DNA from 4 places in the Streptomyces sp. KL2 genome. Region 2 is predicted to be linked to each of the others. Evidence: riboswitches for the same ligand, from Rfam matches in the RefSeq annotation. Region 2 holds a riboswitch; each other region holds the start of a gene.
What was found. A riboswitch is a leader RNA that binds a small molecule or an ion and turns the genes downstream of it on or off. The one in region 2 is predicted to bind cyclic di-AMP.

Region 1 (7,637 bases), 2.6 Mb from region 2:
TCCGGCGGGCGCGGCGGTTCCGGGAGCACCGGCGCACCGCTCGCGGCGGGCTCCGGCCCCGCCGTACGGCCGCCCTCCGCTGCCCGGTCCGCCGTGTGCCGCGCCCCTTCGGGGGCGGGGCGGCCGGGGGCCGCGGGCCGGTCCGGCCCGCCGTCCGCCGCGGGCCGCTCGGCGGCCGGGGCGGCGCCGGCCCGGGGAGGGAGATGGTCCTGCGGTCGCTCCGAGGCGGGCAGCGCGAGGCCCAGGACGGCCACCACGGTCGCCGTGGACACCGCCCCCGCCGTCTGGAGACCTCCCGTGACGGGCGCCTTGCCCCGGCCGAGCAGCCACGCGGTGAGCGCCAGCGTCCCCGCGAGCGAGGCGCGCATCGTACGCCGGGCCCGGGCCAGCAGCGACTCCACCGTCCGGTAGCTCAGGCCCATCTTCCGGGCGACCTGCCCGACGTCCAGGTCCTCCGCCTTCAGCCACAGGGCCTCCGCCTGGCGCGGCGGCAGCTCCACGCTGCGCGTCGCCACCCAGGAGGCCTCCGCACGGTCGCACACCACGTCCTCGACCGGCGGCGCGCCGGGGGCGGCGAGCGTGGAGCGGCTGCCCACCTCGGCCTCGCGGCTGATCTGCCGGTGCCGGTCGACGCACAGCCGCACGGTCACCGTCGTCAGCCACGCGCCCAGGCGCTCGTCCTCCACCTGCGGGTTCTCCCAGGCCCTCAGCAGCGCCTCGTGGACCGCGTCCTCGGCGTCCTCCACGCTCGGGGAGCGCCGCCGGGCCACCCTCAGCAACTGCTCGCGGTGGCTCCACAGGAGCTGCCACCGCTCCTCCGGATCGCCGCCGGGACGCGCCGGCCGGCTGTCTCGCGCCATACGCTTCCTCCGCACCATCGGGACCGAACCGCCGGGAACACGGAACGTGCCTGCTGAGGAGGCCGACCGTCCTCCCAGCCGACATTACCGTCCGGTACTCGCGGTGGGGAGGGGGCTGCGTCCGCCGGATCGGACGCGGCGTTCGGCGCAGCCGGCCGGAAGGCCCGGACTCTCGGCGGCTCCCGCGGACTTCCACGGATAAGGATGGAGACCGACCATGAGCGGATCACCGGTCCAGGGACCCTCCCGGGAACCTGCCCGGGAACCGGCGGAGGCCGGAGCCGGAGCGGGGACGGGAGCGGGGGCGGAGCCGGGCGGGAGGCTGCTGCGGCGGCTGGGCACCGGCGACGCGGTGGTGATCGGCCTGGGGTCGATGATCGGCGCGGGCGTCTTCGCGGCCTTCGCCCCGGCGGCCCGGGCGGCCGGGGCCGGTCTGCTGCTCGGCCTGGCGCTGGCGGCGGTGGTCGCGTACTGCAACGCGGCCTCCTCGGCCCGGCTGGCCGCCCGCTACCCGGCCTCCGGCGGCACCTACGTCTACGGCCGCGAGCGGCTGGGCCCGTTCTGGGGCCATCTGGCCGGCTGGGGCTTCGTGGTCGGCAAGACCGCCTCGTGCGCGGCGATGGCCCTGACGGTGGGCCTGTACGTGTGGCCGGAACAGGCGCACGCGGTCGCGGTCGCGGCGGTGGTGGCACTGGTGGCGGTGAACTACGCGGGCGTTCAGAAGACCGCCTGGCTGACCCGCGCGATCGTGACGACCGTCCTGGCGGTGCTGGCCGCCGTCGTGGTCGCCTGCCTGACCTCCGGCGAGGCGGACGCCGCACGGCTGGCCTTCTGGTCCTCGCCGTCCGGGGCGGACACGTCCGGCGGCGTCTCGCCCGGCGGTGTGCTCCAGGCGGCGGGCCTGCTGTTCTTCGCCTTCGCCGGGTACGCGCGCATCGCCACCCTCGGCGAGGAGGTGCGCGATCCGGCCCGCACCATCCCCCGGGCGATCCCCCTGGCGCTGGGCATCACCCTGGTCGTCTACGCCGCCGTCGCGGTCGCGCTGCTCGGTGTGCTGGGCGGCGACGCGCTGGGCCGGGCGACCGCGCCGCTGGCCGACGCGGTGCGCGCGGCGGGCGTACCGGAGCTGGTCCCGGTCGTCACCGCCGGGGCGGCGGTGGCGGCGCTGGGCTCGCTGCTGGCCCTGATCCTCGGCGTTTCGCGCACCACCCTGGCGATGGCCCGCGACCGGCACCTGCCGTCCGCGCTGGCCGCCGTGCATCCGCGCTCCGGCGTGCCGCACCGCGCCGAGCTCGCCGTCGGCGCGGTGGTGGCGGTGGTGGCCGCCACGGCGGATCTGCGCGGCGCGATCGGCTTCTCCTCCTTCGGCGTCCTGGCCTACTACGCGGTCGCCAACGCCTCCGCCTGGACCCTCGGCCCCGGCGAGGGGCGCCCGCCGCGGATCGTGCCGGCGGTGGGGCTGACCGGGTGCGTGGTGCTGGCCTTCGCCCTGCCGCTCGCCTCGGTGCTCCTGGGCGCGGCGGTGCTGGCGGCCGGTGCCGCCTCGTACGGGGTGCGCCGCGCGGTCGCCGCCCGCCGGGCGTAGGTGCCCGGGCCCTGGTGCTCGGTGCCCCGGCGTCCGGCGTCGTCCGGCCGGACCTGATCGACTCGCCGGGACGCCGGGCATCGGGAAGATTGGAGGGGTGCACGGCGACGGGCGGCAGGACACGGGCGGGGGCAGGACCCGTGCCCGTGTCATCCCCGTCGTCGGCCGCCCGCCCTGGTTGCTGCCCCTGCTGCTGGTCCTGATGGGGCTGGCGGTCAATCTGCTGACCCCTCCCGAGGTGTTCCTGAGCGCGCCGTTCATCGCGGCGTGCCTGGTCGCCGCGGCCCTGTGGACGTTCGGCGGCACGGCGGCCATGGTGGCCGCCTCGACGGCCGTGGTCCTCGCCCTGCTGGTGCGGGCCGGACTGCCCCCGGCGGAGAGCACGGCGCGGCTGGTCACCAACACCACCGTCGGAGTGCTGGCCCTCGTCCTCAGCCGCGTGCTGCACCACAGCGACATCAGCGTGGCATCGGCCCACCGGGTCGCCGAGGCCGTCCAGCTCGCGGTGCTGCCCGTGCCGCCCGGCCGGGTCGGCGACCTCGGGATCGCCGTCCGCTACGAGGCCGCGCAGGCGCACGCCCGCATCGGCGGCGACCTGTACGGCGTGGAGCGGACGCCGTACGGGCTGCGGCTGCTGGTGGGCGACGTGCGCGGCAAGGGGACGGGCGCCGTCGGCACGGCCACCGTCGTGCTCGGCGCCTTCCGGGAGGCGGCCGAGACCGAGGAGGACCTGGCGGCGGTCGCCGACCGCATCGAGCACGCCCTGATCCGGGAGGCCGGGCAGCGCGAGACGGGGGCGGGCCGGTCGGAGGAGTTCGTCACGGCCGTGCTCGCCGAGATCCCGGCCGGGGAAGCGGGGAGCCTGCGGATCGTCAACCGGGGCCATCCGCCGCCGGTGCTGCTGACCGGGGAGGGGGAGGTGCGGCTGCTGGAGCCGGACACGGAGGCGTACGCGCTGCCGCTGGGGCTGGGGGACCTGGCGGGGGCTTCCGGGAGCGGGCGGACCGGACCGGTGCCCTTCCCGCCCGGCTCCCTGCTGCTGCTCCACACCGACGGCCTGACGGAGGCGCGGAACGCGGCGGACGCCTTCTACGACCCGGTGGAGGGGCTGCGCGGCCGGCACTTCCCCGGGCCGGCCCCCCTGCTCGACCACCTCCTCGCGGACGTCGACGCGCACACCCGCGGGCACCGGTCCGACGACATGGCGCTGCTGGCGGTCATGCGCGACCCCGGGCCCCCGGAGCCTCCGGCCGGCGGTGACCGTCCGTAGCCGCCATGCGCCCCTCCGCATAACATCTGAGGCAACGTCAGATGGTGTGGCGTGCGTCTCATGCGCCGATCCGGCGGTCGACTCGCCCGAATTGGCCCGTCAATGCCCCGATAGTCCTCCGTCAAGAAAGCCCCATATCCAAAGAGGGGACTTGGAATCCGGAGCGCACCTCTATTAACGTTCGATAACGCAGCGCGGTCGTCACTGTCGCCGAAGAGGGCGGCACCGTGCGCCGTCGCCGAATCCCGTACGCGCGGCCCCGCCAACAGCGAGGACGCGCGCAGGGAACCGGGGAACCACCAATTGGGGTGAATCGGGGCCATGCGGCATGCCCGTATGGATCCGTAGGAGACCTTCCTGCTCCGAACCCGTCAGCTAACCCGGTAGGCGAGAAGGAAGGAAAGGAGAGCGCCCCAGTGGCGTCCAGCAGCCCGGCCCCCGAGGTCTCGTACGACCCGCACACCGCCGCTTTCACCCCTTTCGGCCCGGAAAGCGACGGCGACCGGCCGGTGTGGAACCCGACCGAGGAATCCGTCCGTCCGGTCCGCGGCCGGCACCGCGTCGCCAAGCAGCGCAACGGCATGGCCCGCAGCGGAGCGGTCCTCGGCGTCGGCGTGATCGCCGCCGTCGGCGCGGGCGGCATAGCCACCGCCAAGGACAAGTCCCCGGTCGCCATCTCCCTGCCGGACGTGGACCTCGGCGCCGTGGCCGAGGGCCTCCCCGTCGTCGGCGGCATGGTCTCCGGCGGCGACGACAACGGCCCCGCCCCGCAGGGGGAGGCCACCAGCCCCTTCGGCGGCACCGTCACCCAGGCCGGCCTGGACACCTCCGACGCCACCACGACCGTCGTGACGGCGGACGCCGGCGAGGCGCTGCGGGCGCGCATCCTCCAGCAGGCCGACCAGCAGCAGACCGGCGCCGCCCAGGCCGCGCTCGAGAAGGCCGCCGCCCAGGCGGCGGACGAGGCGGCCGACGAGGCCGCGGAACAGGCCGCCGCGGAGGAGGCCGAGCGCAAGCGCAAGGCCGCCGAGGAGGCGGCGCGCAAGGCCGAGGCCGAGCGCCTGGCCAAGCTCGCGGCCAGCTACACCCTCCCCCTCGCCTCGTACCAGCTCACCTCCACCTACGGCCAGTCCGGCTCGATGTGGGCCAACAACCACACCGGCCTGGACTTCGCGGCCCCCACCGGCACCCCGGTCAAGGCGGTGCACAGCGGCGAGATCGTCGAGGCGGGCTGGGCGGGCTCCTACGGCTACCGCATCATCCTCAAGCTCGACGACGGCACGGAGATCTGGTACTGCCACCTGTCCTCCATGACCGTCACCACCGGCAAGGTGACCACCGGCGACGTCATCGGCCGCGTCGGCTCCACCGGCAACTCCACCGGAGCGCACCTCCACCTGGAGGTCCGTCCCGGCGGCGGCGACCCGATCGACCCGCTGACCTGGCTGCGGAGCAAGGGCCAGTCCATCTGACGGCGGTCCGGCCGACGGCCCGCGGGCCCCGCCCGCGCTCTCGCACGCCGGCTCCCACACCCCGGCGGCCCTGGTGGCTCATCCCCCCCCGACACCAGGGCTGCCGGCCTTCCCCGCCCGCACGCGCCCACCGCGCCTGCGGCGCCCGCCACGCCTGTCACGCCTGCCGTGCCGCCGCAGCCCGCTCCGCCGGCTCCCCGGGGCGCTCGGTGGAGAACAGCAGCCGGTAGCGCGCCACGTCGTTGCTCACCATCCCGGGGAAGTTCCGCACCCGGTCCCACAGCGGGGACGGCGAGCCGATGCCCCTGCCCGGCGCCTCCAGCGCGTCGATGTGCGCCTGCTCGCTCTCCCACTCCGCATAGTTGACCACGCGCGTGCCGTCCGTGCTCAGATGGAAGTGGGCCGAGATGCCGCCGGGCGGCAGGCCCCCGCCGGCGCCGTCGTCCTCGATCGCCGCGGCCACGGTGTCCACCCATGCCCGCTGCCGCGCCTCGTCCGGCCCCTCGAACCCGACCTCCACGACCACCACGCACCCCGGCTCGGGCCGCTTTCCGTCCCGCCCCCGTCCGTCCCGCTCCTGCGGCAGGCTGCGGTAGCGCCGGGTGCGCGTCAGCCGCAGCCGCTCGATCCCCGGCACCGCGTCGTCGATCTCGTCGTTGCGCTCCTGCCGGTGGGTGCGCACGAACTCCTCGTACGCCTCCTCGCCCGTCCACTGGGAGTAGTGCAGCAGCGTCCGGCCGTCGGCCCCCGCGTAGACGCTGTACGACAGCATGCCCGGCGTCGGCCACTCCCGCTTCCCCCAGGTGGCTGCGATGGCGTCCGCGGCGGCCCGCTGCCGCTCGGGCGTGCCGACGTCCCAGACGCTGATGAGGACGGTTCGGGCCTCGGGGCGGGTGGGGTCGGGATATACGGGTGTCATGGACATGGGTGCCTCCTCGTCGGTCACAGGGCGTGCCCTCGTGTCACGTAACCACCCTCACAGTTGAAGTCGCCTTCAAGTCAAGGCGTATGGGGATCGTCCGCGGCGGCCCGGTAGCGGTCGGCGAGGGTGCGCAGCAGGTCGCGCAGCTCGGGCGGGTCGAGCACGGTGAACGGCAGGTCCAGGGTGCCCAGGAACGCGGCGAGGTTGTGGAGGGAGTCGCCCCCGGTCTCCAGCACGCACCCGCCCCCGCCGTCGTCGGTCAGCAGCCCGGCCGTCGGCACGATCCGCTCGCCCGCCTCCGCCGGGGACGCGTGCAGCCGTACGCGGGCCTGGTGCCGCCACGCCGCCGAGCCCGTCCCGCGCAGCACATGCTCGACGGCGCCGCCGCCCGGCGGCTCCCGGGGCGTGAAGCGGGGACCGTTCGGGGTGCGGAGGCGGACGCGGTCGGCGCGGAAACTGCGCCAGTCGCCGCGGCCGTCGTCCCAGGCCAGCAGATACCAGCGGCGCCCGGTGTGGACCAGGCGGTGCGGCTCGACGGTGCGCACGCTCTGCGTTCCGTCGTGGGCGAGGTAGTCGAAGCGCAGCCGCTCCCGGTCGCGTACGGCGGCGGCGATCGCGGTCAGCACCCCGGGGTCCACGGTCGGCCCGTGCCGGCCGCCCACCGAGACCGTGGCGGCGCGCAGCGCGTCGAGCCGGTGGCGCAGCCGGGAGGGCAGGAGCTGCCGCAGCTTGGTGAGGGCGCGCAGCGAGGCCTCCTCGATGCCGGTCACCGAGCCGGCCGCGGCGGCGTGCAGACCGACGGCCACGGCGACGGCCTCCTCGTCGTCCAGCAGCAGCGGCGGCAGCGCCGCACCGGCGCCGAGCCGGTAGCCGCCGGCCGTACCGGTGGTGGAGTGGATCCGGTAGCCGAGGGCGCGCAGCCGGCCGATGTCGTTGCGGACGGTCCGGGGCGTCACCGAGAGCCGTTCGGCCAGCTCGGCGCCGGACCAGTCGGGACGGGACTGGAGCAGCGAGAGCAGGCGGAGCAGCCGTGCGGAGGTCTCCAGCATTCCCTCATTCTGCCGTCCACTTGAGGAAAGAAGTGTTCCTCAAGCCTTCCTAACGTCGTCCCCATGAAGCAGCAGACCACCGAGAACCCCGCAAGCGCCGGGAGCACCGCACCCGCCGGGGCGACCGTGCCCGGCGCCCCCGCCGCCGTCCACCCGTTCCGCATCGAGGTCCCCGACGCCGAGCTGGCGGACCTGAGGGAGCGACTGGCCCGTACGCGCTGGCCCGCCGAGTCGCCCGAGCCCGGCTGGGGCAGGGGAGTGCCCCTGGCGTACCTGAGGGAACTGGCCGAGTACTGGCGCACCGCCTACGACTGGCGCGCACAGGAGGCCCGGCTGAACGCCGTCCCGCAGTTCACCACCACCGTCGACGGGCAGACCCTCCACTTCCTCCACCGGCGCTCGCCCGAACCGGGCGCCCTGCCGCTGCTGCTGTGCCACGGCTGGCCCGGATCGCCGGTGGACTTCCTCCTGGTCGCCGA
Region 2 (7,637 bases):
GGGCCGGGCCTCGCGGTCGGCGTCCACGACGCGGTCGCGCCCGGCGCGGGAGACGCCGGTGACGGTGGCGCCGTAGCGCACGCGCTCCCCGAGGACGTCGGCGAGCGGCTGGAGGTAGTGCTCGGCCCAGTCCGCCCCCAAGGGGTAGGCCGAGGCGTCGGGCCGGACCCAGCCGGTGGGGGCGAGCAGCTTCTCGGCGGCCGGGTCGACGACCTCGCCCCAGGTGGAGAACAGCCGTACGTGGGCCCACTGCCGCACCGCGCTGCCCGCGGCCGGTCCGGCCTCCAGGACCAGGTGGTCCAGGCCGCGCTCGGTCAGATGGGCGGCTGCGGCCAGGCCGACGGGGCCGGCTCCGATGACGACGACCGGGTGGTGCTGGACGCTCATGGCTTTCTCTCCCTGGTGCGGGTGGCTGGGGCCGGGGGGCGAGGCGGATCAGCGGATGCTGGGGCCGCGGTCTCCGCGAGGAAGGGCGTTCCGCCCGGACCGTCGCTTCGATCGCTGCCGATGTCCTGGAGCCTGCCACGCTGCATCGACAAACGTCAAGATAGATACGTGTCGAAGTAATGTCTGTGTGGTCATGCCCGCGCCCCGCCGCCCGCGTCCTGTCCCGCCTCGCCGTCCGCCCCCGTACCCGGGCCGGGTACGGGGGCGGACGGCGAGGGCTGCGGACGGGGCGGGCCCGGGGCGCTCACAGCCCGGTGGGGTACGTCTCCTCCTCGCCCGTGCCGTGCTCGTAGCGGTGGAGGGGGTCCAGCGCCCGGGTGCGGTCCAGGTAGAGGAAGGCGTCGTAGCGATCGGTGAGCACGGTGGGGACGTAGTTGCCCCAGCGTTCGGCCTGCGGCCGGTAGACGACCCCGACGGCGCGGTGGTCCCGCTCCTCGCGGCGCCAGGCCGGCGCGGGGGCGCCCACGCCCTTCCGCCCGCCCCCGGTACCGTCCCCGCGGCCCCAGACGAACAGGGCCGAGTCCCCGGGCAGTGCCCGGTGCAGCAGGTGCTCCACACTGCCGTCCCGGGCGGGCGGCACCTCCATCGTCTCCGGCGGCATGCCCCACTGCTGTGCGGCGACCACCGTTCCCTCGTAGGAGCCGAAGCCGACCAGCACCACGCCCTCGGCCGCGTGCCGTTCGCGCAGCAACTGCCCGACGTTGACCATGCCCGCGTCGGCCATGTCGGTGGCCCGGGCGTCCCCGACGTGGGTGTTGTGCTCCCAGACCACCGCCTTGGTCCCCGGGCCGCGGTGGGCCACGAGCCGGTCGAGGGTGTCGGCCATGTGGTGGTCGCGGATGTTCCACGACTCCGGGCCGCCGCGCACCATCGCCCGGTAGTAGCGTTCCGCGCCCGCCAGGATCTCGGCGTTCTGCCGGACGGTGAACTCCGCCGCCCGGCCGCCGTCGGCGCCGGCCGCCTGCCCCCGGCCGGCCCGCTCCCGCAGCCCGGTCAGCAGGGAGACCACCTCCGCCTGGCACCCGGCGGGCACCACCCGGGTGGCCAGCGCGTACGACTGCGGATCCCGGGCGTACGGCTCGAAGCAGCGGCAGGCGGCGAGGGCCTGTTCCATCCGGTCGGGGTCGTGCTCGCGCACGTGGTCCAGCACGGCGTGCAGCGACTCCCACAGGCTGTAGACGTCGAGTCCGAAGAAGCCGACGCGCTCCCCGGAGGGCAGGGCGAGATTGTGCCCGCGCAGCCACCGGGCGAACTCCAGCACCTCGGTGTTGGCCCACATCCACCGCGGCCAGCGTCCGAAGGCGTCCAGCACCTCCCCGGGGTCCTCCGGGGTGCCGGGGGCGCCGGTGACGCAGTGGTGCAGGGACTGGCAGTCGGGCCAGTCGCCCTCCACGGCCACCAGCGAGAAGCCCTTCTCCGCGATCAGCCGGCGGGTCAGCTCCGCCCGCCACCGGTAGAACTCCGCGGTGCCGTGGGAGGCCTCGCCGACGGCCACGTAGCGGGCGTCGCCGATCCGCTCCAGCAGGGGATCGAGGGAGCGCGGGCCGGTCAGCGGCAGGGCTTCACCGCGTATCTCCCGCACCTCCCGCGCCGCCGTGCCGTCGGCCGAACCCCCGGTGACTGCCATCGCCGTGCTCTCCCTGGTCGCGCGGGTGCCTGCGGGCGGGCCCCGGCCCGCCCGGCCGCCGGTGCCCGGTCCGCGGTACCCCGGGGCGGACGGCGTAACACCCCTCCCGCGGTCCGCGGTCCGCGGGGTGATGCCCGCTGTTTCCGGTGGCGGGGCCCCGGGCACCCGCGACCCGTTCGGATGAACGCGACCGACCTGCGAAGGGGTGCGTGCTGATGAAGGCCGTCGTATGGCACGGTGTGGGCGACATCCGCGTGGAGGACGTACCGGAACCGAAGATCCACGAACCGTACGACGCGATCGTGCGGATCACCTCGTCGGCGATCTGCGGGACCGACCTGCACTTCGTGCGCGGCACGATGCCGGGCATGAAGGAGGGGCGGATCCTGGGCCACGAGGCCGTCGGGATCGTGGAGGAGGTCGGCGCGGGCGTGCGGAACTTCCGCCCGGGCGACCGGGTGGTGGTGCCCTCCACGGTCGCCTGCGGGACGTGCAGCTACTGCCGGGCCGGCTACTACGCCCAGTGCGACAACGCCAACCCCGGCGGGCGCCGGGCGGGCACGGTGTTCTTCGGCGGTCCCGAGGCCGCCGGCGGCCTGGACGGACTGCAGGCGGAGTACGCCCGGATCCCGTACGCCCACGTCGGGCTGGTGCCGCTGCCGGACACCGTCGACGACGCCCAGGCGGTCCTGCTGTCCGACATCTACCCCACGGCGTGGTTCGGCGCGCGGCTGGCCGAGATCGGCTCCGGCGACACGGTCGCGATCCTCGGCGCCGGCCCCGTGGGCCAGGCCGCGATCGCCTGCGCCCGGTTGCAGGGCGCCGGGCGGATCATCGTGGTGGACGGCGTTCCCGACCGCCTGGACCTGGCCCGCGACCAGCACGCCGAGACGGTCGACTTCAACGCCGAGGAACCCGTCGGGGCGGTCCTGGACCTGACCGGCGGCATCGGTGTGGACCGGGTGGTCGACGCGGTCGGCGTCGACGCGCAGCGCCCCGCCCGCGGTCCGGCCGCCGAGGCCCTGGCCGGGCAGGCGGAGGGGTTCGACCGCGAGCGCGACGAGGTCGCCCCCGAGCAGCGGCCCGACGGCGACACCTGGGTCCCCGGCGACGCGCCGTCGCTGGCGGCCCGCTGGGCGGTGCAGATGGCGGCCAAGGCCGGCACGGTGGGAACCATCGGGGTCTATCCGCCGCAGGTGGAGCACTATCCGTTCGGCGAGGCGTTCATGAAGAACCTCACCCTGCGGATGGGCAACTGCAACCACCGCCGCTACCTGCCCCGCCTGGTGTCCATGGTCGCCTCCGGCGAACTGGACCCCACCCCGCTGCTGACCCGCTGGGCCGAGGTCGCGGACGCGGTCGAGGCGTACCGGACGTTCGACCGCCGGGAGTCGGGCTGGACGAAGGTGGCCCTCGGCGTGGACGGCCGCGGCTCGGTCGCCCCTGGCCTCGGTGAGGCGGCCGGTACCGGCGCGGCCACCACCGCGGGAACCGGGGAGACGGAGAGGAGGTGAGCGCGGTGGCGGCGCACGCGGGGGAGAGGGCGCGGAAGACCGGCGACTTCTACTGCGCCCAGTGCTCGGAGAGGGTCCATGCCGAGCAGGGGGAGGAGATCCCCCGCTGTCCCAACGGCCACACCGAGTTCGAGACCCGGCGCCACGAACCGGGCGACAGGTCCTGAGGCGGCGGCCTGAACGGGCCGCGCAACGAAAGCGGCCCCTCGCGCGTCTTCGTGCGAGGAGCCGCTTCCGCTGTCCGTCTCCGCCCCGCGACCGCGCCGAAAAAACGGCAAAACGCCTACGCAATGCCCAACCGGCCATTCAGGCCAAAAACCCCGGCCGAGTATTTATGGCCGCCATGTTCGCCAAGGGGTGTTGTCGTGAACAACGCCCCATAATGGGCGGTCTGTTGGGGAAGTGTGCCGGGAATCACACCTCCGCACTCCTCCTGTGCCCGCCGTCGAGATCCTTAATTGCCGGCGGCCGAAATTCCTGGCCGGAAAGCGTTTTGACGCGTGTGCCGCCCTCCGCGCTCCGGTGTCCGGCCGGTTTCCGGACACGCACGGCGGCCGTGTTTGTCGGATCGGTGACAAAGTGAGGGGTCGTCGGATTTCCGGCGCCTTGTCTTCCGTGAATTCCCTGTGTTTATGTGGCCTGGCCTTCGCCGCCCATGGCGGGGGCTCCACCGCCGGGACGCCGAGTCCTGCCGCCCGGCCGGGGAGAGGCAGCAGCTGACCATGGCAGGAGCGGGGAAACCACATACGCGCCGTGCCGCGCCTTCGGCGGCCCGGCTTGGGGTGAAGCCGATTCCCGACGCCCTCTGAGGCGAAGGGAACGGCCGGGCGACTCCGGCCCGAATCCGACAGCTAACCTCGCAGGCGTGGGAGAGGAAGCACACCCATGTCCCGTGGTCGTCACCGCCGCCCCCGCACACCCCTGATATCCCGTCAATTCTCGCGTGTATCCCTCGCGCTCACCACCGGCGCGGGCATCGCCGCGCCGGTGGTCGCCGCCGGCAGCGCGAACGCGGCCTCCACCGAGGTGTGGGAGAAGGTCGCCGAGTGCGAGTCCAGCGGCAACTGGTCCATCAACACCGGCAACGGCTACTTCGGCGGACTGCAGTTCTCCCAGTCCAGCTGGGAGGCCGCCGGCGGCACCGAGTACGCGCCGCGCGCCGACCTGGCCACCAAGGAGGAGCAGATCGCCGCCGGCGAGAAGCTGCTCGCCCTCCAGGGGCCGGGAGCCTGGCCCACCTGCGGACCCGCGGCCGGGCTCGGCCGGGACTCCGGCACCCCGGCCGGCGGCACCGCCACCCAGACGCGCGGCGACTCCAAGGTGGGAGCCGGGGCGAAGTCCGCGGCGAAGTCCCAGGCGGAGCGCAGATCCACCGCCGGCTCCCACACCGTCGCCTCCGGCGACACCCTCCACTCGATCGCCACCAGCCACGGTGTCGAGGGCGGCTGGCAGGCCGTCTACGAGGCCAACCGCGAGACCGTCGGCGGCAATCCGCACCTGATCTTCCCCGGCCAGGAACTGACCCTGTCCGCCCGGTCCTCCGGCGGGGGGCAGGAGCGCACCCCCGGGCGCGCGAACCGGACACAGGCCCGCCCGGCCGCGCAGAAGACCGCGCCCCAGGCCTCGCCGAAGGCCTACGCGGACAACCTCGACGGCTGGATCCGCGAGGCCCTGGACATCATGCGGGCCAACGGCATCCCCGGCACCTACGAGGGCATCCACCGCAACATCATGCGCGAGTCCGGCGGCAACCCGAACGCGATCAACAACTGGGACATCAACGCCCAGCGCGGCACCCCCTCGATCGGCCTGCTCCAGGTCATCAAGCCGACCTTCGACGCCTACCACGTCCCGGGCACGGCGAACAGCCAGTACGACCCGGTCGCCAACATCGTCGCCGCCTGCAACTACGCGGCCGACCGCTACGGCTCGATCGACAACGTCAACGGACCCTACTGAGACGGCCGGGCCCGCGGGCCCGGCGCCCCGCCCCCGCCTCCCTGCCCCTTGTGGCGGCGCGAACGCGCCGCCACAAGGGGCAGGGCCCTTTCGGGGGGAGGCCCTCCACGGGATATCTTGATGTCGAGCAATGTTGCAGACGTGGAGCGGAGCACCCGGTGACTGACTCGACCATCATCTACACACAGACCGACGAGGCCCCGGCCCTGGCGACGTACTCTCTCCTGCCGGTGGTCAGGGCCTACGCCGCCAAGGCGGGCGTCGCCGTGGAGAGCCGTGACATCTCCCTGGCGGGACGGATCATCGCGGTCTTCCCCGAGTACCTCAAGGAGGAGCAGCGCATCGGCGACGCGCTCACCGAGCTCGGCGAGCTGGCCAAGACCCCCCAGGCCAACATCATCAAGCTGCCGAACATCTCGGCCTCCATCCCGCAGCTCAAGGCCGCCGTCGCCGAGCTCCAGGAGAAGGGCTACGCGCTGCCGGACTACCCCGACGACCCCAAGACCGACGAGGAGCGGGAGATCCGCGCCCGCTACGACAAGGTCAAGGGCAGCGCCGTCAACCCGGTGCTGCGCGAGGGCAACTCCGACCGCCGCGCCCCCGCCTCGGTGAAGAACTACGCCAAGACCCACCCGCACCGCATGGGCGCCTGGACCGCCGAGTCCAAGACGAACGTCGCGACCATGGGCGTGGACGACTTCCGCTCCACCGAGAAGTCCGCGGTCCTCGCCAAGGACGACGCCCTCCGCATCGAGCTGGTGGGCGACGACGGCTCCACCACCGTGCTGCGCGAGTCCGTGCCCGTGCTCGCCGGCGAGGTCGTGGACGCGGCCGTCATGCGGGTGGCCGCGCTGCGCGAGTTCCTCAAGGAGCAGGTCGCCCGCGCCAAGGCCGAGGGCGTGCTGTTCTCGGTCCACCTGAAGGCCACCATGATGAAGGTCTCCGACCCGATCATCTTCGGCCACGTGGTGCGCGCCTTCTTCCCGAAGACCTTCGCCGAGTACGGCCAGACCCTCGCCGCCGCCGGCCTCACCCCGAACGACGGCCTCGGCGGCATCCTCAAGGGCCTGGAGTCGCTGCCCGAGGGCGCGAAGATCAAGGAGTCCTTCGAGGCCGAGCTGGCCGAGGGCCCCGAGCTGGCCATGGTCGACTCCGACCGCGGCATCACCAACCTGCACGTCCCCAGCGACGTCATCGTCGACGCCTCCATGCCGGCCATGATCCGCACCTCCGGCCACATGTGGGGCCCCGACGGCCAGGAGCACGACACCCTCGCGGTCCTGCCCGACAGCTCCTACTCCGGCGTCTACCAGGCCGTCATCGACGACTGCCGCGCCAACGGCGCCTTCGACCCGGCCACCATGGGCTCGGTGCCCAACGTCGGCCTGATGGCGCAGAAGGCCGAGGAGTACGGCAGCCACGACAAGACCTTCGAGATCCCCGCCACCGGCACCGTCCGGGTGACCGACGGCGACGGCAACGTCGTGCTGGAGCAGACGGTCGGCGCCGGCGACATCTTCCGCATGTGCCAGACCAAGGACGCCCCGATCAGGGACTGGGTCAAGCTGGCCGTCACCCGCGCCCGCGCCACCGGCGCCCCGGCGGTGTTCTGGCTGGACGAGACCCGCGCCCACGACGCCATGCTGATCGAGAAGGTCCGCACCTACCTGGCCGAGCACGACACCGAGGGCCTGCAGATCGAGATCATGGCGCCGGTGGAGGCCACGAAGTTCTCCCTGGAGCGCATCCGCCGCGGCGAGGACACCATCTCGGTCACCGGCAACGTGCTGCGCGACTACCTCACCGACCTGTTCCCGATCCTCGAGCTGGGCACGAGCGCCAAGATGCTCTCCGTCGTCCCGCTGATGAACGGCGGCGGCCTGTTCGAGACCGGCGCCGGCGGCTCCGCGCCCAAGCACGTCCAGCAGCTGGTCAAGGAGAACTACCTGCGCTGGGACAGCCTGGGCGAGTTCCTGGCCCTGGCGGTCAGCTTCGAGCACCTCGCGCAGACCACGGGCAACGCCAAGGCCCAGGTGCTGGCCGACACCCTCGACCGGGCCACGGCCACCTTCCTCAACGAGGACAAGTCG
Region 3 (7,637 bases), 3.1 Mb from region 2:
GGCCCGCACCCCGTCCTCGCCGACCACGAACTCCGTGGAGCCGCCGCCGATGTCCACCACCAGGTACGGCCCCGGCAGGTGCTCCGCGCCCGCCAGCTCCCTGGTGGCGCCGGTGAAGGAGAACGCGGCCTCCTGGTCGCCGGTGATCACCTCGGGTTCGACGCCCAGGATGTCCACGACGCCGCGCACGAAGTCGTCCCGGTTCTCGGCGTCGCGCGAGGCGGATGTGGCGATGAAGCGGGTGCGCCCGGGGGTGACGCCGTGTCCGCGGATCACCTCGGCGTACTCGCGGCAGGCCGCGAAGGTGCGCTCCAGCGCCTCGGGGGCCAGCCGCCCGGTGCGGTCCACGCCCTGGCCGAGGCGGACGATGGTCATCCGGCGGTCGAGGTCGGTCAGTTCGCCGGTGGCCGGGTCGATGTCGGCGACGAGCAGGCGGATGGAGTTCGTGCCGCAGTCGACGGCCGCGACCCTGACCGTCGTGCCGGCCGCCGCGCCGGCCGTCGTGCCGTTCGCCGTCCCCGTCACCGCGCACCCTCCCCGCTGTCCTCGCCGCCCCTGCCGTCCCCGGCCGCGCTCACGCACGGCCCCTTGCTCCACCACTCCGGGAGCATGGCGATCGCCTCGTCGCCCAGCGGGTTGACGCCCGGACCCGCGGCCAGCGAGTGGGCGACCAGGACGTGCAGGCACTTGACGCGGTCGGGCATCCCGCCCGCGCTGGGGAAGCCCTCCAGCACCTCGATGGCGTCGCGGCGCGCGATGTAGTCCTCGTGCGCCCGGCGGTACGCGGCGGCCAGCTCCGGGTCGGTGCGCAGCCGCTCGGTCATCTCCTTCATCACGCCCTCGGCCTCCAGGGTGCCGATCGCGGAGGCCGCGCGCGGGCAGGTGAGGTAGTACGTGGTCGGGAAGGGCGTGCCGTCCTCCAGCCGCGGCGCGGTCTCCACCACGTCGGGCTGCCCGCAGGGGCAGCGGTGCGCGATGGCGCGCAGACCGCGCGGCGGACGGCCGAGCTGCTGCTGGAATGCCTCGACGTCGGCTTCGGTCGGCGCGGTGGGCTCGGTACGGGGCGGGGGCGTTTCCATGTGGCCAGGATGCCTCAGGGGTGTCGGGGCCGGGCGCGGGGGCCCGGCGGGGCGGTCGGGGTCCGGGCCGCTTCCGGACCGCTCAGGGGCGCTGCCCGGCGGCGCCGGAGGCGTCCGCCGCGTCCACTCCGTCCCACAGGTGCCGGTACCAGGCCTGTTCGGTGGGGCCGGGCTCGGCGGTGCGGCGGGAGCGGGAGGCGCCCTCGCCGGTACGGTCGGCCGTGCCGCGCGGGAGGATGTAGCCGGTCTCGCCGGGGCGCACGTAGAGCAGGTGCTCGCGGATCATCCGCTCCACGTAGGCCGGGTCCTTCCAGCGGGCCTTCAGATCGCGCTTCTCCTCGACCCGGCCGCGCAGTTCCTCGACCAGGCGCCGCTGCTCCTCGATCTCCGCACGCTGCGAGACGTACTGCCGCATGGGGTAGGCCAGGGCGACCACGAGCGAGCACAGGACCAGGACGAGCAGTGCGGCGCGGCCGGTCAGCCGGCTGCGGCGGGGGGCGCGCATCCGGCGGTTCTGGGCGCGGTAGACGCGCTCGGCCGCCTGTGTGCCCAGTGCCCTGAGCCTGGTCGCGGTGGAGAACCTGTCCCGTTCCGCGGCCACCTCGCCTCCCCTGCTGCCCTGTCGTCGCCGTGCCGCCGCGGTGGGCCGCCGCATGCCGCCGCGTCCCCGCCACCGTACGGGACGGCGGCGGGGACGCGGTGACGGCGGGGCCGCTTCCCGCGGCCGTGCTCACCGGTCCGCGGACCGGCCGTGCTCACCGGTCCGCGGAGCGGCTGTGCTCATCGGTCCGCGGAGCGGAAGCGCGGGAACGCCGAGCGTCCGGCGTACACCGCGGCGTCGTCGAGGATCTCCTCGATGCGCAGCAGCTGGTTGTACTTGGCGACGCGCTCGGAGCGGGCCGGGGCGCCGGTCTTGATCTGGCCGCAGTTGGTGGCGACGGCCAGGTCGGCGATGGTGACGTCCTCCGTCTCGCCGGAGCGGTGGGACATCATGCACTTGAAGCCGTTGCGCTGGGCCAGCTCGACGGCGTCCAGCGTCTCGGTCAGGGAGCCGATCTGGTTGACCTTGACCAGCAGGGCGTTGGCGGCGCCCTCCTCGATGCCGCGGGCCAGGCGCTCGGGGTTGGTGACGAACAGGTCGTCACCGACGAGCTGGACCTTGTCGCCCAGGCGCTCGGTGATGGTCTTCCAGCCGTCCCAGTCGTCCTCGAACAGCGGGTCCTCGATGGAGACCAGCGGGTACGCCTCGACCAGCTCGGCGTAGTAGTCGGTCATCTGGGCGGCGGTGCGCTCCTGGCCCTCGAAGACGTAACGGCCGTCCTTGTGGAACTCGGAGGCGGCGACGTCCAGGGCGAGGGCGATGTCCTGGCCGGGGGTGTAGCCGGCCTGCTTGATCGCCTCCAGGATGAGGTCGAGCGCCTCGCGGTTGGAGCCGAGGTTGGGGGCGAAGCCGCCCTCGTCGCCCAGCCCGGTGGAGAGGTTGCGCTCCTTCAGCACCTTCTTGAGGGTGTGGTAGACCTCGGTGCCCCAGCGCAGGGCCTCGGAGAAGGACTCGGCGCCGATCGGCGCGATCATGAACTCCTGGATGTCCACGTTGGAGTCGGCGTGCGATCCGCCGTTGAGGATGTTCATCATCGGCACCGGCAGCAGGTGCGCGTTCGGGCCGCCGAGGTAGCGGAACAGCGGCAGGTCGGACGCCTCGGAGGCGGCGTGGGCGACGGCCAGCGAGACGCCGAGGATGGCGTTGGCGCCGAGGGAGGACTTGTCCGGGGTGGCGTCCAGGTCGAACATCGCCTGGTCGATCAGGCGCTGCTCGGTGGCGTCGTATCCGACCAGCTCCGGGCCGATCTGCTCGATGACGGCGAGGACGGCCTTCTCGACGCCCTTGCCGCCGTAGCGGCTCTTGTCTCCGTCACGCAGCTCAAGGGCCTCGAAGGCGCCCGTGGAGGCGCCGGACGGAACGGCTGCACGGCCGGTGCTGCCGTCGTCGAGGCCGACCTCGACCTCGACCGTGGGGTTGCCTCGCGAGTCGAGGATCTCGCGGGCCACTACGACGTCGATGGACGGCACGAGGGTCTCCTTCGTGTGTGTCGGGCGTGTGTGTCGGGTCTCAGTGCCCTGAGCCTATCCGGCCCGCGCACGCCACCTCGCCGACAGCCCGTGCCATACGGCGGAACGGAGGATGAAATCGCAGATCAGAGAGGGTGAGAGCGCTTTGTTTCCAAATTGAATAAACCCGGTGCGGCGCGCCCTCCGCCAAGGGAGGTGACACACCGCACCGGGATGGCGCCGCCGGGTGACGGGGCGGCGCCGGGGCGGGCACAGCAGGGGATCAGACCCGGAGCTGCTGGCCGGGGAAGATCAGGTTGGGGTCGTCGCCGATGACGTCGGCGTTGTCCTGGTGGATCTGCTGCCAGGTGGTGCCGTGGGCGGCGGCGATGGCGCGCAGCGTGTCGCCGGACTTGACCGTGTAGCCGGACTCGGCGCCGTCCCGGTGGCCGTCCGCCCGCTCGGAGGCGCCCTGCGACAGCGAACGGGACTGCTCCTGCGACTGCTCCTGGGACTGCTTCTGCGACTGGTTCTGCGACTGCGGGCGGGAGCGGTTCTGCGACTCGGAGTACGTCCGCCCGGTGCCGGGGCCGACGGAACGGCCGCCGCCCGGGTCCACCTCGGCCGCGGGCCCGTCGGCGGTGAGGCCGCCCTTCTCGGCGCAGGCCCAGGCGCGCGGCCCCTGCATGGCCAGCAGCCGCTCGGCCACGGCGATCTGCTGCTCCCTGGTGGCCAGGTCGGCGCGCGGCGCGTACCGGGTGCCGCCGGCGGCCTCCCAGCTGGACTGGGAGAACTGCAGCCCGCCGTAGTAGCCGTTGCCGGTGTTGATGGACCAGTCGCCGCCGGACTCGCACTGGGCCACCCGCTCCCAGGTGTCGACGGAGGCGGCCGAGGCGCCCGGCGCGCCCGCCACCGGAACGGCGATGGCGGCGCCCGCGGCGCCCGTCAGCGCGGCCGCGCGGACGGCTCTGGCGGTGCGGCTGTCGTGCCCCTTGCCGGTGAACAGCATGGACGTCCCTTATCTCACCGACGCCTGCGAGGTGAGCTGTCGGGTTCGGGCAGTGAGCAAGCCCGGCCGTCCGGGGCGCGGAGCCCCGGGCGACTTCACCCCAAGCCGCTTCGGACCCTGCGGTCCTGGGCGGCGCCTACCTGGTTCCCCCGCTCCTGCCATCGGCGCTGACGCGACGACTGCCCACCGGCCGCCGGCAGGATTCGGCGCTGCGGTCGGTGGCACTCGCGGTGCGAGCGACACGACGGTAAGCACACCGGTACATCCGTCTCAAAGCATGTCAGAAACCGGCGATTCACCCTTTCTGACGCCCGCACGGATGGAACCCGCAGGTCAGATGAGGAGCATTAGGCCGGACAGGAACGACACGCCGCAGTCGCCCGGGAGGGTCATCCCGCAGGGCCGTCCGCACTCATCCGAGAGAGAGCTCCTGCCCCGGCAGGATCAGGTCCGGATCCTCGCCCACGACGTCCTTGTTGCTCTCGTACAGCCCGCTCCAGCCGCCCGGCACGCCGTGCTCCTGGGCGATCGTCACGAGCGAGTCCCCGGGGCGCACGAGATAGCCCTCGTCCCTCCCGCGGGAGCCCAGGCCGCTCACGGTGCCCGCCAGCGCGGGGCGCTCGGCGCGGGCGGAGCGGTCGGCGGCCTCCTCGGAGCGTCCGTCGCCGGCGGTCTCCCGGCCCTCCGGCGCCCGGCTCTCCGCCCCGCGCTCCAGATCCAGTTCGCGCGGGTCGCGCTCGCCGCGGTGCTTTCCGGTGCCCTCCCCCGCCCCGGCGCGGGCGCCGTCCTCCGCACCGTCGCCCTCGGCGCCGTCCTCCGCGCCGCCGCCCTTCGCGCCCTCGTCCTGGGCACCGTCCTCCGCACCGCCGTCCTTCGGGGCCTTCCGCTCGCCCTCGGCGCCGTCCTCCGCGCCGCCGGACCCGCCCCCGCCGGCGGCCGGGGAGTCCTCCTCCGCCGCGTCGCCGCCCGGCAGGACGCCGTCCAGGAGGCCCCCGCCGTTCCCACCGCTCCCGCCGTCCCGCGCGTCCTCCTCCGGCAGGAGGTTGCCCGGGTCGATGGCCGGGGCCTCGCCGGTGGTGTCGTGGCGCAGCCCGGCGTTGACGCCGCATGAGGGCCAGGCCTCCGGCCCCTGGTCGGCGAGGATCTTCTCGGCCACCGCGATCTGCTGGCTGCGGCTGGCGAGGTCGGGGCGCTTGGCGTACGACGTACCGCCGTACTGCTCCCAGATCTCCTGGGTGAGCTGGAGGCCGCCGTAGTAGCCGTTGCCGGTGTCGGCGCTCCACAGGCCGCCGCTCTCGCACTGCGCGACCCGGTCCCAGGTGTCGAGGTCTGCCGCCTGCGCGCCCGCCGCCCCCAGCAGGGGGATGGCGAACCCCGCGCCGGTCACTCCTGCCGTGACGAAGATGGCGGGAGCCTGGCGGGGGCGGCGGTGTCTACCGTTCCCGGAAAGCATGTGCGGAGCCTCTCGTGCGTGGACAGACGGCAAGGTTGAGCGGTTGACGGCTGAACGTAGCGTCACCGGGCCGATCATCACAAGTCAGTGTCTCGCAGATCACGCACGGATCACGTACGTGACTGTGCGTCACCCGCGCACCGGCTCGAACTCCACCGGCAGTTCGCGCAGCCCTCGCATGATGAGGCCGCCCCGCCAGCGCAAATCGGCAGGTTCCGCCGCGAGCCGCAGGTCGGGGAGGCGTCCCAGCAGGGCCGTGAGGGCGACCCGCCCCTCCAGCCGCGCCAGCGGCGCCCCCAGGCAGTAGTGGATGCCGTGGCCGTATCCGAGGTGAGGATTGTCACCGCGCGTGAGGTCCAGGGTGTCCGGGTCGGCGAACCTCGACGGGTCGCGGTCGGCGGCGGCCAGCACCACCAGCACCGGATCGCCGGTGGCGATCCGCTGTCCGCCGATCTCCACCGGCTCGGTGGCGAACCGCCAGGTCGCCAGCTCCACCGGCCCGTCGTAGCGCAGCAGTTCCTCCACCGCCGTCTGCAGCAGCCCGGTGTCGCCCGCCGCCGACGCCTCCTGGAACAGCCGCCGCTGCCCTGGATGGCGCAGCAGCGCGTAGGTGCCGTTGCCGATGAGGTTGACGGTGGTCTCGAAACCGGCGAACAGCAGGATGAACGCCATCGCCGCGGCCTCGTTCTCCGTCAGGTGCTCACCGTGGTCGCTCGCCCGGATCAGGCCGGAGATCAGGTCGTCGCCCAGGTCGCCGCGCTTGCGGTGGATCAGGTCCGCCAGGTACGCGCGCATCCGCTTCACCGCCCGGCCCACCCCGCCGCGCGGGCCGCCGCCGTGACGCAGCATCATGCCCGCCCAGTCGCGGAAGTCGTCCTGGTCCTCGGCCGGGACGCCGAGCATGTCGCAGATGGCGTAGATCGGCAGCGGGAACGCGAACTCGTGGATGAGGTCGGCGCCGCCGCGCTCCGCGAAGCCGTCGATGAGCCGGTCGGCCAGCTCCCGTACGCGCGGTTCGAAGGCCGCCACCCGGCGCGGGGTGAACGCCTTGGACACCAGCCGCCGCAGCCGGGTGTGGTCGGGCGGGTCGATGTTGAGCAGGTGCGTCATCAGGTTGGCGCTGCGCTCGCCCGGGATCCCCACCTTCCCCTTGCCGTGCGCGGCCTCGCTGTGGTGGACGGGGTTCTTGCTCAGCCGCGGGTCGGCCAGCGTCTCGCGCGCGTCCGCGTACCGCGTCACCAGCCACGCCTCCACCCCGCTGGGCAGCACGGTGCGGTGCACGGGCGCGTGCTCGCGCAGCCAGGCGTACGCGGGGTAGGGGTCGGTGGCGAACTCGTGCGAGAACAGGGCGGGCATGGGCGGGGTGCGGTCGGCGCCGGCGTTCTCGTGGTCCACGCCTCCGACGCTAACGCGGCCCCCGTACGTCCGGCGGAGGGGGCCCGGTCGCCCGCCGCCTCACCGGACGCGGCGGCCCTCCCCCGGCAGCGTCAGCGCGACCAGCAGCAGACAGCACCCCAGGACCACCGCGCCGGTGCGGAAGGCCAGGGCGTAACCGGGGGCGAGGGCGTCCGGGGCGTCGCCGGTGATCCGGGAGGCCGCGACGGTGGAGAGCACCGCCAGCCCCAGGGAGCCGCCCATGGTGCGGGAGGTGTTCACCATCGCCGAGACCACGCCCGCGTCCCGGTGCGGGGCGCCGGAGGTGGCCAGGGAGGCCAGCGGGGTGGCCAGCAGCCCGGTGCCGAGCATCGTGGTGATCCCCGGCCCCATCACCGTGGCCGCGTAGCCGCCGTCGGCGGCCATGACCGAGCTGAACCACAGGAAGCCGCACGCCGCCAGGGCCACGCCCGTCAGCGCGGTGTTACGGGCCCCGATCCGGTGCATCAGCCGGGGCGCGAGCTTGGATCCGGCGACGACGCCGAGCGAGTGCGGCAGGAACCCCAGGCCCGCCTGGAGGGGCGTGTAGAGCAGCACGTTCTGCATGTACAGCGACATGAAGTACCAGGAGGAGACCAGCGCCGCGCCGCACACGAACATCGCGGCGTTGGCG
Region 4 (7,637 bases), 810 kb from region 2:
TGACCGCCAGGGACTGCTCGGTCGGTTCGATGCCGAAGGTGAGGTGGACCGCGCCGTCCTCGAAGCTGCGCTTCTGGGAGTAGCCGGCGTCCGTGAAGACCTTGACCATCTTCGTGTTGGCGGGCAGCACCTCGGCGACGAAGCGGCGCACCCCGCGCTCGCGGGCGCAGGCGGCGATGTGCTCCAGCAGGGCGGAGCCGACCCCGCGGCCCTGGTGGTCGTCGCGGACGAGGAAGGCGACCTCGGCCTCGTCGGCGGGCAGGGAGGCGGGACGGCCGGAGGAGTCGATGCGGTCGTAGCGGACGGTGGCGATGAACTCGCCGCCGACGATGGCGGCCAGGCCGACCCGGTCGACGTAGTCGTGGTGGGTGAAGCGGCGTACGTCGCGGTCGGAGAGCCGGGGGTAGGGGGCGAAGAAGCGGTAGTACTTCGACTGGTCGGAGACCTGCTCGTAGAACCTGACCAGGCGCTCGGCGTCGTCGGGCGTGATGGGGCGGACCCGGGCCGTGCCGCCGTCGCGCAGCACCACGTCGGCTTCCCAGTGGGCGGGGTAGGCAGGCTCGCTCGGCGTCCGCATGGGGGCCAGCCTAGTCACCGGGCCCCAGATCGCGGAGGTGTCGGCTCCCCTTCCCGGGCGCCCGCCTGTGCGAAGCTGGGCTGGGCCCCGGACATGCGCCCCGGTCCCGACCGGACCCGGCCCGGTCCGCTCCGATCCGTTTCGACCCGAAGGGCAACACCATGGCAGAGCGCCGTGTCACCGTCGGCTGGCCCGAGGGCCTGCACGCCCGCCCCGCCGCGATCTTCGTCCGCGCCGTGACCTCCTCGGGCGTCCCCGTCACCGTGGCCAGGCCGGACGGCGAACCGGTCAACGCCGCCTCGATGCTCTCGGTACTGGGACTGGGGGTGGAGGGCGGCCAGGAGATCGTGCTGGCCTCCGCGGCCGAGGACGCCGACACCGCCCTGGACCGGCTGGCGAAGCTGGTCTCCGAGGGGCTGGACGAGCTGCCCGGAGCCGTCTGAGCCACCCGGTCCGGCACCCGGCCGCGCCGGACCGGGCCCGTACACGGCACTGGATACGGACCCGGCGTGGAAACGCGGCGGAAAGCACCGGAGGAAGACACCGGCTAAGGCTGCGGGGCGAACGCCCCGCAGCCTTTCTCCGCACCCGAAGCATTTCGGGAACGCATTCCCCGCGTACTCCCGTCCTGCATACACAATTCCTGTTACGAATTGTCACACGGCGTGTTTACGGCGTGTTTCGCTCTTCTCACCGGGCCTTTCCGGCGGCCGTCGCGCGCGGCCACCGGCCGCTGCTCGCGGCGCACCGCGACGGAGCGTTCCACGTGCTCGCTCGCCAGGGCGCGCGCCCGCTCCGCGTCACCGCGCGCGACGGCGTCCACGACGGCTCCGTGCTCCCGCCACACGGCGACCGCGCGCAGCGGCGGTTCCGCGGCGTACACCCAGTTGATCTTGCGGCGCAGCTGTGTGAGCAGCGAGGCCAGGCTGGGGCTGCCCGACGCCCGGGCCAGCGTCTCGTGGTACCAGTCCTCCAGGGCCCCCAGATCGGACAGCCGCCCGCTCTCCGCGCGCTGCAGGCCCAGGCGGACCAGCCCGCGCAGCACCCTCAGCTGCGCCTCGGTGCGGCGCCGGGCGGCCCGCGCGGTACCCAGCGGCTCCAGCAGGGCGCGGATGTCGAGCAGGTCGGCGGCCTCCTGCTCGGTGGGCTGGGCGACGCAGGCGCCCGCGTGGCGGCGGGAGACGACGAAGCCCTCCGACTCCAGGGTCCGCAGGGCCTCGCGCACCGGGACGCGCGAGACGCCGTAGCGTCTGGCGAGGAGTTCCTCGGTGAGCCGGGCCCCGGGCGGGAACACACCGGAGACGATGTCGTCACGGACCGCGCTGCACACCATGTGCGCGGAAATGCGCATGGGCCGACCTCCGCCGCCGTCTCCATGTTTCCCGAAGTGCCGCAGGGACGAACTGTATTCCACTGCCACACGTTTTCCGATGCCCGTCGGAAAACAGACGTGAAAACATCCGCCGCGCGACCTCGCGGGCCGCGCGGCGGATGCCGGTGCGTGACTGCCGGGTGCCCTGCGGGCCGGGTCCGTCAGACGTCGACGCCCTTGCCGGCCAGATAGGTGATCGGGTTGAAGTCCGAGCCGTAGTAGGCGCCGTTGCGGGCCTCGAAGTGCAGGTGCGGGCCGGTGCTGTTGCCGGTGGAGCCGACCGCGCCGATCTGCTGGCCGCCGTCGACCTTCTGGCCCGCCGAGACCTTCGTGGCGGACAGGTGGGCGTACTGGGTGTACTTGCCGTCGTCGTGGCGGATGACGATCTGGTTGCCGTACGCGCCGCCCCAGCCGACCGTCACCACGGTGCCCGGGCCGACGGACCGCACCGGGGTGCCGGTGTTGGCGGGGAAGTCGATGCCGCTGTGCTTGCCGGAGGACCAGGAGGCGCCGGCCTGCTTGTAGGTGGTGGTGGTGTCCACGCCCGCGACCGGGTCGGCGTAGCCGGTGGCCGAGCGGCGCTCGGCGGAGCGGCCGGCGCGCTCGTTCGCGCGCTTCTTCTGGGCGGCCTCGCGCTCCTCGGCGGCCTTGGCAGCCTTCGCAGCCTTCTCGGCGGCCTTGGCAGCCTTCGCAGCCTTCTCGGCGGCCTTCGCGGCCCTCTCCTTCGCGGCCTTCTCCTCGGCCGCCTTCTCCGCGGCGGCGTCGGCGACGCGCTGCTGGGCCCGGGCCTGGGCCCTGACGTCGTCGGCGATCGTGTCGCCGACGGCCATGGCCTGGACGAAGCCCAGGGCGTAGGTTCGCGAGCCCTCGCCCGGAGCGGCGATCGCGGGGGTGGCGGCGGCGCCGACCACGCCGGTGACGGCAACGGCGGCGGCTCCGACCAGACCGGCGCGGGTGCGCACGGAGCGGCTGGAGAGGTGGTGCTTCTCTGTGAGGCTCTCGGTGAGCCCGGTGAGCTTCTCGGTCAGCTTCTCGGCGAGCTGCGCGGTGGCACGGGTGAACGCCATGGGTGGCGTACTCCTTTCCTTCCTTCTCGCCTACCGGGTTAGCTGTCGGGTTCGGAGCAGGAAGGTCTCCTACGGGCGCACGGCCCGATTCACCCCAGGTGCCTCGGAAGAGGACCGCTCCCGCGCAGAAGGGCGGGAGGGTGGGTCCCCGGCTCCCCCGCTCGGGGGACTCGGCGATCACTGCCGTCGGCCGCGGTCGCGGTCACTTCTGACGGCCAGCGGGGTCGACGCTAAACGGACAAATTTGAGCGAGCAAGCAAATAGCGCCTTTTGTAGGCCACACCACACAGGCCACCCACCGGAACAGCCCAAAACCGGACATACGGAAGGCCCTTGGTGTGGCAATCCCACCAAGGGCCTTCCGTCGCACAGCCGCCGCGGCGCGGCCGGGGATCACTGGTCCGTGACGACCGTCACCTCTCCGATGCCCAGGTCGCGCACCGTGTCGGCGATCTGTGACGCGTCTCCCACCAGCACCGTCACCAGGCGGTCGGCGGGGAAGGCGGCCACGGCCGCCGCCGTCGCCTCCACGGTGCCGGTCTCGGCCAGGCGGGCGTACAGCTTCGCCTGGTAGTCGTCGGGGAGGTGCTGCTCCACCTGGTCGGCGAGGGTGCCGGCCACAGCCGCCGCCGTCTCGTAACGCAGCGGGGCGACCCCCACCAGATTCTGCACGGCCGTGTCGCGCTCGGCGTCGGTGAGGCCCTCCTCCGCCAGGGTGCGCAGCACGCGCCACAGGTCCTCCAGTGCGGGACCCGTCACATCGGTGGCCACCGAGCCGTTGATCGCCAGCATCGAGGCGCCGGTGCCCTCGGGCGAGGAGCGCAGCACCTGGGCGAAGGCCCGTACGCCGTAGGTGTAGCCCTTCTCCTCGCGCAGCACCCGGTCCAGGCGGGAGGTGAGCGTGCCGCCCAGGCAGTACGTGCCGAGCACCTGGGCGGGCCAGACCCGGTCGTGCCGGTCGGGGCCGATCCGGCCGATGAGGAGCTGGGTCTGCACCGCTCCGGGCCGGTCCACGACGACCACCCGGCCGGTGTCGTCCGCGGTGATCGGCGGGACCGGGCGGGGCCCGGCAGCCGCGCCCTTCCAGTCCCCGAGGGTCTCGGCCAGCGCCTTGTCCAGGTCCACCCCGGTGAAGTCGCCGACCACCACGGCCGTGGCCGTCGAGGGCCGCACATGCTCCGCGTAGAAGGCGCGCACCGCCGCGGCGTCGATGTCCCTGATGGTCTCCTCGGCTCCCTGGCGGGGACGCGAGAGCCGGGAGTCGGCCGGGAACAGCTCCTTCGACAGTGCGATGGCCGCCCGGCGGGCGGGATTGGCCAGCTCGTGCGGGATCTCGTCCAGGCGGTTGCGCACCAGCCTCTCGACCTCGCCCTCGGGGAAGGCGGGGGCGCGCAGTGCGTCGGCGAGCAGACCCAGCGCCCTGGTCAGCCGGGAGGCGGGGACCTCCAGGGAGACCCGCACACCGGGGTGGTCGGCGTGCGCGTCCAGGGTGGCGCCGCACCGCTCCAGCTCGGCGGCGAACTCCTCGGCGCTGTGCCGGTCGGTGCCCTCGCTCAGCGCCCGGGCCATGATCCCGGCCACACCCTCCAGGTCCCGGGGCTCGGCCTCCAGCGGCGCGACGAGGTTGACCTCGACGGCCACGACCTTCTGGCCGGGGCGGTGGCAGCGCAGCACGGTCAGCCCGTTGGGCAGTTCGCCGCGCTCGGGGGCGGGGAACGCCCACGGCCGGGGCTCGCCGCCGCGGGGCTGGGGGTGGAACTCCATCGACATTCCGTTCTGGGCCGTGGCGTCGCTCACTGAGCGGCCTCCTGGTCGTGGGTGTCGGCGGCGGAGCCGGTCTCGGAGACGGTGGCGCCCTCGGAGACGTCGGCCCCGGTGTCGGGGGCGGTCACCTGGGTGGGCTCGTAGATCAGCACCGCGCGGTTGTCGGGGCGCAGCCGGGCCGCGGCCACCTCGCGCACCTCGTCGGCGGTGACCTGGAGCACGCGCTCCACAGCGGTCAGGGCGAGCTGGGGGTCGCCGAACAGCACCGCGTAGCGGCACAGTTCGTCGGCGCGGCCGCCGACCGTGGCCAGCCGGTCCAGCCACTCGCGCTCCAGCAGCGCCTGGGCGCGCTCCATCTCCGCCGGGGTCGGTCCCTCCTCGGCGAAGCGGGCCAGCTCCTCGTCGACCGCCCGCTCGATGTCGGCGATCTCGGCGTCGCCGGAGGCCTTCACGTCCAGCCACCCCATCGAGGGCGCGCCCGCCAGCCGCAGCATGCCGAAACCGGCGGTGACGGCGGTGCGGTCACGGCGGACCAGGCGGGTCTGCAGGCGGGAGGAGTCGCCGCCGCCGAGCACCGTCAGCGCCAGGTCGGCGGCGTCCGCCTCACGGGTTCCGTCGTGCGGCAGCCGGTAGGCGGCCATCATCGCCCGGGAGGGCACCTCCTCGTGGAGGATCTGCTTGACCTCCTCGCCGATGACCTCCGGCAGGGAGCCGTCGCGCGGCGGCCGCTTGCCCTCGTGGGAGGGGATGGAGCCGAAGTACTTCTCGACCCAGGCGAGCGTCCGCTGCGGGTCGATGTCGCCGACGACCGCCAGTACGGCGTTGTTCGGCGCGTAGTAGGTGCGGAAGAAGTCCCGCGCGTCCTCCAGGGAGGCGGCGTCCAGGTCGGCCATGGAGCCGATGGGGGTGTGGTGGTACGGGTGGCCCTCGGGGTAGACCATCGCCGTCAGCCTCTCGAACGCCGTGCCGTAGGGCACGTTGTCGTACCGCTGGCGGCGCTCGTTCTTCACCACGTCGCGCTGGTTCTCCATGGACTCCTCGTCCAGGGCGGCCAGCAGCGACCCCATGCGGTCGGCCTCCAGCCACAGCGCCAGCTCCAGCTGGTGGGCGGGCATCGTCTCGAAGTAGTTGGTGCGCTCGAAGCTGGTGGTGCCGTTGAGCGAGCCGCCCGCTCCCTGCACCAGCTCGAAGTGGCCGTTCCCCTTCACCTGTGCCGATCCCTGGAACATCAGGTGCTCGAAGAGGTGTGCCAGACCCGTGCGCCCGGCGACCTCGTGGCGCGATCCGACGTCGTACCAGAGGCAGACCGCGGCGACCGGCGTCTGGTGGTCCTCGGAGAGCACCACGCGCAGGCCGTTGGCCAGCCGGTGCTCGGTCGCCGTCAGGCCGCCGGCGGTGGGCGGAGGGGAGGCCGTGTGAGCCATGGGCAGGGAGTCCCTTCGATCGCGATCGCGGACCGCGTTCTCACAACGCGTGTGTGGTCACTGTATGCAAGCGACCGGACAAAGCGCGAAGTTCCCGTACGGTTCGGGGCGGGGGCCGGACTGTCGGTGCCGAGGTCCACAATGGTGCCCGTCCGCCCCCTGCCCCGGTACGGGGACACACAGTCCGCAGTACGCAAGAAGGAGTCGCAGCCGCGATGGCCCGCCGCAGCACGAAGACCCCGCCGCCCGGGGGAGAGTTCGAGGAGCGCGTCCTCGACATCGACGTCGTCGACGAGATGCAGGGCTCCTTCCTGGAGTACGCCTACTCGGTCATCTACTCGCGCGCCCTGCCCGACGCGCGCGACGGACTCAAGCCGGTCCACCGGCGGATCCTCTACCAGATGCACGAGATGGGGCTGCGGCCGGAGCGCGGCTACGTCAAGTGCGCACGCGTCGTCGGCGAGGTGATGGGCAAGCTCCACCCGCACGGCGACAGCGCCATCTACGACGCCCTGGTGCGCCTGGCCCAGCCCTTCTCCATGCGGCTGCCGCTGGTGGACGGGCACGGGAACTTCGGCTCGCTGGGCAACGACGACCCGCCCGCCGCCATGCGGTACACCGAGTGCCGCTCCGCCCCGGCGGCCGGGCTGATGGTCGAGTCGATCGACGAGGACACCGTCGACTTCGCGCCCAACTACGACGGCAGCGAGTCCGAACCGTCCGTACTGCCCTCGGCCTACCCGAACCTGCTGGTCAACGGCTCCTCCGGCATCGCGGTCGGCATGGCCACCAACATGCCCCCGCACAACCTGGGCGAGGTGATCGCCGCCGCCCGGCACCTGATCAGGCACCCCGGCGCGGACCTGGAGACGCTGATGCGTTTCGTGCCGGGCCCGGACCTGCCCACCGGCGGCCGGATCGTCGGGCTGGAGGGCATCAAGGACGCCTACGCCAAGGGGCGCGGCACCTTCAAGATCCGCGCCACGGTCTCCGTGGAGAACGTCACCGCGCGGCGCAAGGGCCTGGTCGTCACCGAACTGCCCTTCAACGTCGGCCCCGAGAAGGTCATCTCCAAGATCAAGGACCTGGTCAACGGCAAGAAGATCCAGGGCATCGCCGACGTCAAGGACCTCACCGACCGCGAGCACGGGCTGCGGCTGGTCATCGAGATCAAGAACGGCTTCAACCCCGAGGCCGTGCTGGAGCAGCTCTACAAGCTGACGCCGATGGAGGAGTCCTTCGGCATCAACAACGTCGCCCTGGTCGACGGCCAGCCGCTGACGCTGGGGCTGAAGGAGCTCCTGGAGGTCTACGTCGACCACCGCTTCACCGTGGTGCGGCGGCGCAGCGAGTTCCGGCGCGGCAAGCGGCGCGACCGGCTGCACCTGGTCGAGGGCCTGCTGGTGGCGCTGGTCGACATCGACGAGGTCATC

Region 1: linked by a shared signal. The riboswitch ahead of QPK52_RS14175 (M23 family metallopeptidase) and the one ahead of QPK52_RS02525 (transglycosylase family protein) in region 2 are both predicted to bind cyclic di-AMP.
Region 3: linked by a shared signal. The riboswitch ahead of QPK52_RS16595 (transglycosylase family protein) and the one ahead of QPK52_RS02525 (transglycosylase family protein) in region 2 are both predicted to bind cyclic di-AMP.
Region 4: linked by a shared signal. The riboswitch ahead of QPK52_RS06155 (M23 family metallopeptidase) and the one ahead of QPK52_RS02525 (transglycosylase family protein) in region 2 are both predicted to bind cyclic di-AMP.

What each region holds. Positions count from the first base shown of each region.
Region 1 is NZ_CP127170.1:3,118,146-3,125,782, forward strand. It holds gene QPK52_RS14160 (RNA polymerase sigma factor) at 1-860, opposite strand, end outside; gene QPK52_RS14165 (APC family permease) at 1,078-2,445, shown strand; gene QPK52_RS14170 (PP2C family protein-serine/threonine phosphatase) at 2,543-3,715, shown strand; cyclic di-AMP (ydaO/yuaA leader) riboswitch at 3,942-4,120, shown strand; gene QPK52_RS14175 (M23 family metallopeptidase) at 4,132-5,187, shown strand; gene QPK52_RS14180 (antibiotic biosynthesis monooxygenase) at 5,345-6,106, opposite strand; gene QPK52_RS14185 (helix-turn-helix transcriptional regulator) at 6,187-7,158, opposite strand; gene QPK52_RS14190 (epoxide hydrolase family protein) at 7,222-7,637, shown strand, end outside.
Region 2 is NZ_CP127170.1:552,273-559,909, reverse strand. It holds gene QPK52_RS02545 (FAD-dependent oxidoreductase) at 1-387, opposite strand, end outside; gene QPK52_RS02540 (erythromycin esterase family protein) at 692-2,074, opposite strand; gene QPK52_RS02535 (zinc-dependent alcohol dehydrogenase) at 2,290-3,588, shown strand; gene QPK52_RS02530 (hypothetical protein) at 3,585-3,755, shown strand; cyclic di-AMP (ydaO/yuaA leader) riboswitch at 4,293-4,467, shown strand; gene QPK52_RS02525 (transglycosylase family protein) at 4,474-5,547, shown strand; gene QPK52_RS02520 (NADP-dependent isocitrate dehydrogenase) at 5,706-7,637, shown strand, end outside.
Region 3 is NZ_CP127170.1:3,655,050-3,662,686, reverse strand. It holds gene QPK52_RS16615 (exopolyphosphatase) at 1-525, opposite strand, end outside; gene QPK52_RS16610 (DUF501 domain-containing protein) at 522-1,079, opposite strand; gene QPK52_RS16605 (FtsB family cell division protein) at 1,162-1,680, opposite strand; gene eno (phosphopyruvate hydratase) at 1,860-3,149, opposite strand; gene QPK52_RS16595 (transglycosylase family protein) at 3,412-4,137, opposite strand; cyclic di-AMP (ydaO/yuaA leader) riboswitch at 4,144-4,314, opposite strand; gene QPK52_RS16590 (transglycosylase family protein) at 4,550-5,590, opposite strand; gene QPK52_RS16585 (cytochrome P450 family protein) at 5,720-6,946, opposite strand; gene QPK52_RS16580 (MFS transporter) at 7,046-7,637, opposite strand, start outside.
Region 4 is NZ_CP127170.1:1,357,993-1,365,629, forward strand. It holds gene QPK52_RS06140 (GNAT family N-acetyltransferase) at 1-577, opposite strand, end outside; gene QPK52_RS06145 (HPr family phosphocarrier protein) at 739-1,020, shown strand; gene QPK52_RS06150 (GntR family transcriptional regulator) at 1,224-1,928, opposite strand; gene QPK52_RS06155 (M23 family metallopeptidase) at 2,111-3,016, opposite strand; cyclic di-AMP (ydaO/yuaA leader) riboswitch at 3,030-3,202, opposite strand; gene QPK52_RS06160 (M16 family metallopeptidase) at 3,410-4,786, opposite strand; gene QPK52_RS06165 (M16 family metallopeptidase) at 4,810-6,204, opposite strand; gene QPK52_RS06170 (DNA topoisomerase (ATP-hydrolyzing) subunit A) at 6,420-7,637, shown strand, end outside.